DNA from 2 places in the Ureibacillus thermophilus genome. Region 2 is predicted to be linked to the other one. Evidence: riboswitches for the same ligand, from Rfam matches in the RefSeq annotation. Region 2 holds a riboswitch; the other holds the start of a gene.
The links. Region 2 has a riboswitch for preQ1 ahead of queC (7-cyano-7-deazaguanine synthase QueC). Riboswitches for the same ligand answer to the same signal wherever they lie in the genome.
Positions count from the first base shown of each region.

Region 1: another riboswitch for preQ1. It lies ahead of DKZ56_RS04405 (QueT transporter family protein); the one in region 2 lies ahead of queC (7-cyano-7-deazaguanine synthase QueC).

Region 1 is NZ_CP036528.1:892,213-895,943, reverse strand. It holds gene DKZ56_RS04415 (ABC transporter permease) at 1-302, opposite strand, end outside; gene DKZ56_RS04410 (ABC transporter substrate-binding protein) at 339-1,358, opposite strand; PreQ1 riboswitch class I at 1,722-1,765, shown strand; gene DKZ56_RS04405 (QueT transporter family protein) at 1,773-2,261, shown strand; T-box leader at 2,727-2,951, shown strand; gene trpD (anthranilate phosphoribosyltransferase) at 3,041-3,731, shown strand, end outside.
Region 2 is NZ_CP036528.1:2,870,597-2,874,327, forward strand. It holds gene queE (7-carboxy-7-deazaguanine synthase QueE) at 55-783, opposite strand; gene queD (6-carboxytetrahydropterin synthase QueD) at 776-1,246, opposite strand; gene queC (7-cyano-7-deazaguanine synthase QueC) at 1,233-1,913, opposite strand; PreQ1 riboswitch class I at 1,968-2,011, opposite strand; gene queF (preQ(1) synthase) at 2,017-2,517, opposite strand; PreQ1 riboswitch class I at 2,601-2,646, opposite strand; gene DKZ56_RS14495 (hypothetical protein) at 2,786-3,166, opposite strand; gene DKZ56_RS14500 (DUF5412 family protein) at 3,229-3,360, opposite strand; gene DKZ56_RS14505 (alpha/beta fold hydrolase) at 3,573-3,731, opposite strand, start outside.

The DNA.
Region 1 (3,731 bases), 1.0 Mb from region 2:
TTTATGGAATAGAGGCCAATCATCATAATGATACCGGCAAGGAGCGGATTAATGTTTCCTTTGGTATGTAATAAACCGGTAATACACCCTGCAATAAATCCCGCTACGATTGCAGCGAGTGTTGCCAAAATGGGGTGGTAACCTAGCACAATCATCGTTGCTACCGTGGCTGCCCCCGTTACAAAACTACCATCTACCGTCAAGTCCGGAAAATCTAACACTCGGAATGTTAGATACACTCCGAGTGCCATAATCGCGTAGATGATTCCTTGCTCAACTGAACCGAACATTGCTGCAAACATATTGAATCATCTCTCCTAACATATCGAAATTCATTATTAATTTTCTGTTTCTACAAGCTCTGCATTCCATTCATCTTTTACTTCAATGCCAAGTTTTTCTACAACATCTTTGTTCATAACAAGTTTTAAAGTATTTGGATATTCTGCTGGAATGTCTGCTGGTGTTGCTTCACCCTTCAAAATTTTCACAGCCATTTGACCAGCTTGGTAACCGATGTCATAGTATTCAAATCCAAATGCCAATAATCCGCCGCGTCTTACAGAGTCAAATTCGCCCACAACAAGCGGCAATTTATTGCTTTCTGCTACTTGGATTACAGATTCAAGAGCTGATACAACTGTGTTGTCTGTGATAATGTAGAATGCATCCACTTTGCCTACTAAAGATTCTGCTGCTTGTTTAGTTTCTGAACTTTGGGCTACTGTTGTAGTTTCCACTTTCATTCCTAATGAATCAGCAATTTCTCTTACTTGGTTCACTTGTGCAACAGAGTTTTGTTCCCCAGCATTGTAAATCATGCCGACTTTTTCAATGCCTAATTCATTTTTCATGAATTCTACTGTTGTTTTAATAGCATCTGGATGCAGGTCGATTGTACCTGTCACGTTGCCTCCAGGAGATTCAATAGAATCGATTAATTGTGCTGCAACAGGATCTGTTACAGATGTGAAAACGATTGGAATATCAGATGTTACATTTTTTGCCGCTTGTGCAGATGGAGTGGAGTTCGCAAAGATTAAATCAACTCCTGCACTTGCTAAGTTTTGGGCAATTTGCGTATTTAAACTATTGTCGTTTTGGGCAAGCTGATAATCATATTCAACATTTAATCCCGCATCTTTCAACGCATCTTGGAATCCTTGGTATGCTGCGTTTAAAGATGGGTGTTCAACAATTTGCGTTACACCAATTTTGTAAGTTTTTGTTTCTTCTGTTTTCGTATCAGTACCTTTGCTTTCATCTTTTTCAGATGTATTGTCATTACCGCCGCAAGCAGCTAAAAGCAGCAATAAACCGAGCAATAAAAATGATAGCTTTTTCATACTGCTCTTCATAAATTTCCCCCCTGTTATTCTTCAAATTTTCTGACTATTTTTAATATAAATTTTGTCGCTTTAAATTGATAAAGCGAAGTTTAACGTTATATTACATTTTCATAAAAGAACAGTCAATAACATTAGGAATCTTCTGAAATTAAAAATGTTCTTTTTATTCTTTCAAAAATAGCAATTTAGTGCTTTCAACCAATAAATTGCGTGAATTTTCTAGAAAATATATTATATAAAAATAATGAATAATTTGTGAAAAAATCGTGAACTTTTTCAGTAATAAAAAACACCTATATATAGGTTCAATTGCTCAAAAATCCAATTTGTGATTTTTCGATAAATGTAATATAATATTTTTTTGTGTGTTCACACACCGTGGTTCGCAAAATCCCACGATAAAAAACTAAGGAGTGTATCATGATGAAAACAAAATTCTTAGCAGTATCTGCAATTATTGCTGCACTATATATCGCCGTAACTTATACGCTCTCTTTTTTGAGCTTCGGTGATATTCAATTTCGCATTGCGGAAATTTTTAACCATTTAATCGCCTTCAATCCCCGCTATATGTTAGGGGTTGTGCTGGGAGTGTTTATTTCAAACTTATTCTCTCCTCTTGGCTGGTTCGATTTAGTGTTCGGCGTAGCCCACTCCCTCATCTGTTTAACGACTCTTATCATCATTAGCAAATTTGTAAAAAACATTGTTTATCGTATGTTGATGAACTCTTTTGTCTTTACTTTCATGATGTGGATTATCGCCTTGGAATTAAAGTTGGCGCTTGATCTTCCTTTCTGGCTTTCATGGCTTTCGACGGCCATCGGAGAAGCTGTCGTGCTGCTTATTGGCATTCCGATTATGAAATTGCTTGATAAACGATTAAACTTTAAAAATTTAATCGATTCATGATAGAAGAGGCTGGGACAAATCTAAAAAAGAGGTTGGGACAAATCTAAAAAAACATCATTTTCTCCAAGGAGAAAATGATGTTTTTTTGATATGTTATTAAAATTGATTTCCGTTCCGGGGACGCTTTCCGCGGGCCCGGCTCGAGCCTCCTCGGAGCTCATTGCTTCGCTCCTGCGGTGTCTCGAGACACGGGCTGTTCCCGCAGGAGTCGCCCCGTCACTTCAATCAATTTTTAGTTATATCAAATATTTATCAAAACCCTTTCAACTACCCCTTTAATTCTTTGTTTATGTCCCAGCCTCTTTTCGCATCTTTCTTTTTGAATTGAGCGAAAATTATTGACATTCATGCAAATTCTGAATAAAATAATTTTCAACTAAATTGTTCGTGGCGGAGAAAGGCTGTGGAAGCGCAGCACCGCACCGATTGTTGAGTTGAGCCTGAGTTTAGTTGAGAATAGCCGAGCTGAAATTGATGAGTAAGGAAAAGTAGCGAAATGCGTATGCCTAAGAGAGCTAGTGGTTGGTGGGAACTAGCGCATACCTTTCGTGAATGGGCCTTACGAGAGCAACTGCGCAAGTGGTTGACGTCTTTCCCGCGTTACAGGGAAGTGCTTTTTTAAGCACACTGAGGTGGAAGTAGCAACTACTTCAACAGAGGTGGCAACGCGGCCTGTTCGTCGTCCTCTGCAAATGGGATTTTGCGCCCATTTGCAGAGGTTTTTTTATTGCGGCTATTCTATCTAAGCTTCAAATTTATTAAATTTGGAGGATGATAGAATGAACATTCAAGCTTTTACAAAACGTGTTCAACAAAAAGAAGATTTGTCTTACGATGAGATGATCCAAGCCGTTGAACTCATTTTTGCAGAGAAAACGCCAAAAGAAGACATCGCGGAATTTTTATTGGCTCTTCGCGAAAAAGGCGAAACCGCGGAAGAAGTTGCTGCCCTTTCCATCGTAATGAAATCCAATGCCATCAAAATCCCCGTTCCAAAAGGGTCTTATATTGACAATTGCGGCACTGGAGGCGATGGACTTCATACATTCAACATCAGCACCACTTCCGCCTTTGTGTTGGCAAGCAACGGTGTGAAAGTCGCAAAACATGGTAACCGAAAAATTTCTAGTTCTTCCGGCAGCACGGATGTGTTGGAAGCATTGGGCATACACAATGATTTCACTGCCGAAGAATCTGCTCAGTTGCTAGAACAGGAAGGCATCGCTTTTCTATACGCTCCTAATGTTCACCCGAAACTGAAACGCATTGGCGAAGTTCGTCGAGCCATTGGAAAACCAACCATTTTTAACTTAGTAGGTCCTCTGACAAATCCGGTCGATTTAGAATGTCAACTTGTCGGCATTAGCCGTCCTGATTTTGTTGAAGAATATGCAAAAGTGCTGCGCATTTTAGGAAGAAAACGGGCGATTGTTGTATCTGGTTCCAATGGAATGGATGAAGCTTCTCTTG
Region 2 (3,731 bases):
CTATTCGGCGATTATCAGGATCTTCGCAAATTTTATAGAAGTCCTTTCTGGCCCCTACACGCCTCTTTTATTCCCCCACACAAGGGTATGGAGTTGCGGCAGTACTTTCACGTTTTGTAATTCCTCATCTGCCATTACTTTGTTAATGAGCCTTTCATATTTTTTCAGTAAGTGGCTAACGAGTTTCGTTTGATCTTTTGTAGTTGTGTCATCATTGCCAACCTGTAAGAAAAATGGAATAGTCGGATATCTTAAATGTACTTTTTTTGCATATTCATAATCTTCCTCATCAAATACAACGACTTTCAATGAAATGTGCTGGTTGCCGTTTCGGGCATTTAGCTTATCTATGATTTCAGTAAGCACAGTAAAATCTGTTTTCATCCCAGAACTTGGCGGTTTTGGGGAAATCGTCACTTGATTTACATCGTACAGCCAATCTTGCCATCTAGAGCCTTGAGTTTCGACGCCAATTTGGATTCCATTCTCCTTTAAAATCCGCACTAATCCTTCTAAATTCCGAATTAATGCCGGGTTGCCGCCTGAGATCGTTACAAAAGAGAATCCGTCTCCGCCAAGCCGTTTCAATTCCGTCCAAATTTCTTCTGCGGTCATTTGCCGAATCAACTCTTTACCGCTGCCATCCCATGTAAAGGCTGAGTCGCACCATTCACAAGAGTAGTCACAGCCTGCCGTGCGAACAAACATCGTCTTTTGCCCGATGACCATCCCTTCTCCCTGAATGGTAGGGCCAAAAATCTCCATAACGGGAATTTTACTCACTTTCCATCCACTCCCGTCTAGCTTCTGCATAACTTGTAGGAGTCTCATAGAGTCGAATAAATTCTACCCGCGCCCCGTCAAAACCTTTCTCCTGCAACGCTTCCGCCAATTTTTCATAAATCCAAACGACCATATTCTCAGCTGTTGTATTCATTGGCGGCAACGTTTCATTTAAATAGCGGTGGTCCAAATAGATTTCAATTTTTTCTTTCCAAATGTCTTTAAGGTCAGCAAAATCAATAACTAACCCTCGATCATCCGGATATCCGCTTACTCCAAGCACTACTTTGTACGTATGCCCATGGAGGTTTTTGCATTTCCCTTCATATGCATGCAAATGATGGGCGGCATCAAATGTAAATTCCTTGCTGACGAGCACACGCTTCGAGTGATATCTCAATTGGTCTCTTTGAATATCTTCATCTAGTTTTTGAAGCTTATCAACAATTCTAAAATCTAACATGTGAAGCACCCTTTCTAGAACGTAAATACTCATCAAGACCTCTTTTTCTCAACTTACATGCTGGACATTCTCCACAGCCATCTGCAATGATTCCGTTATAGCAAGTCAATGTATTGTTTCGTACAAAATCAAGCACACCTAATTGGTCTGCCAGTTCCCATGTTTGTGCTTTCGTTAACCACATGAGCGGCGTATGAATGACAAACGTATCATCCATCGCTAAATTCATTGTTACATTCAACGATTTGATAAAAACATCACGGCAATCAGGATAGCCACTAAAATCCGTTTCACATACGCCTGTTACGATATGCTTTGCTCCTACTTGGCTTGCTAACACCCCTGCAAAGGAAAGGAATAGCAAATTGCGCCCCGGCACAAAGGTAGAAGGAAGCTCGCCATCTTTCCCTTCCTCAACTTCGATATCATCCCGTGTTAGTGCGTTTGGAGCTAGCTGATTTAAAAGGGACATATCAAGAATGTGATGCTTCACTCCTACTTCCTTTGCGATTTCCTTCGCACATTCAATTTCCAATCGATGTCTTTGACCATAATCAAACGTCACAGCTTCCACTTCTTTAAACTGTTCTTTTGCCCAAAACAAACATGTCGTGCTGTCTTGTCCACCGCTGAATACGACGATTGCTTTCTCTTCTTTTAATATCATTAAAGACACTCCTTTATAAAGAAAAAAACAGCATCCTAAGAAGGAAATGCTGTTTTCTTCTTAGTTTTTTATAGAGGGTAGCTAAGAACCTCTGTTATTCAATTTATCGATTATCCACTTTTTCTGGATATAAATCATGATTCATTAAACGATAATTTGCCATTTCTTCATATTTCGTTCCAGGTCTGCCGTAGTTGCAGTATGGGTCGATGGAGATGCCTCCGCGCGGCGTGAATTTGCCCCATACTTCAATATATCTTGGATCCAGCAATTTGATTAAATCATTCGTTATGATATTTACGCAGTCTTCATGAAAATCCCCATGGTTACGGAAACTGAATAAATATAACTTGAGAGATTTGCTTTCGACTAATTTTTTGTCTGGAATATAGGAAATATAAATCGTGGCAAAGTCCGGCTGGCCAGTAAGCGGACAAAGGCTTGTAAACTCAGGACAATTAAACTTCACAAAATAGTCCCGATCAGAATGCAGATTATTCACCGCTTCCAACACTTCCGGCGCATACTTTGTTGGATAATTCGTTTTCTGATTTCCTAATAAGGTTAAATCTTTGAGACCATCTTCCAATTTGCGACTAGACATAAAAAAAAAACCTCCTTGCAAAATGTTTCCCAACATTTACAAGAGAGGACACCCATAAATTCTATAAAACTCATGAAATTGGTTGTTTCATAGTTTTTTATAGAGGGTTAAGCTATGAACCTCTCCCGTGCTAGTCGGGCCAATTTAATAGTATAGAAGTTTGGAAAATGAGTCAACTTGTTTTTTGGGGTGATTTAGGAAAAAGAGGAGGTTGGAGATAAAAAATAAGCAGGTTCACGGGTGTGCACCTGAAGCATGGATGTAAGAATTATGAATGTTTTTTGAGCTTGTCTATTTCTCTTTCATTACGAACAGCTTTCTGCCAAATATAGTCTTGGTCGGCTTTGATGGTATTGATGGCACGCATTAATTCGTCATAGCGCTCTTCGTTTTTCATTTCATATTCGTCTTGTCTTTCTTTTATTTCGCGAATTTCTGTTTTGATTTCTTTGATTTCTGCTTTGATTCCTTGAATTTCTGCTTTCATTCCTTGGATTTCTGCTTTCATTCCTTGGATTTCTGCTTTCATTCCTTGGATTTCTGCTTTCATTCCTTTGATTTCTGCTTTCATTCCTTGGATTTCTGATTGAATGGCGCCAACAATTTGAATAAGCTGTGTTAACATTTCCTCTGTTTTTCCATTGCTCATATGATTTCACCCCCTATTATTTTTATATTTTGTCATGAAGAACTGTTAAAATCAAGGACTTATTACACCGTTGCCCCACCCATAGATAAATAAGCTTTGACCGCATAAGTTCCTTCCGGAGAAATCGGTTGGGCAATTAATTCGTCCTTCAACCGGCTCCAGTCAAAAAAAGAGCCAATATATACCGTAGCCAAAAATCCCGTCAAAAAGGAGGAACCAAAAAAGAAAAACAGTTAGAACTTTTTTCTTTACTTCGGGTTTTACTGCGGCAAGTTCCAGTGGCTATCCCTCCACAAATATAGTTTTAAATTAGAGTGACGCTAGATGCTGGAAGAAGTTTGATTAAGATTTATTTTTATCCATATTGAAATAAAAAAAGCAAATTAGAAACTTGTTCCAATTCGCTTTAAATGAATTGCCACAATACTTCATTGAATTTATTCCGCTCTTCCCAGAAGGTTCCGTGTCCACTATATTGAAATGGCACAATGATGGAGTTTGGAATGCGTTCACTTAGTTCATGCGTTTGGGCAAAGGGAATGACCTTATCATGAATTCCGTGGAT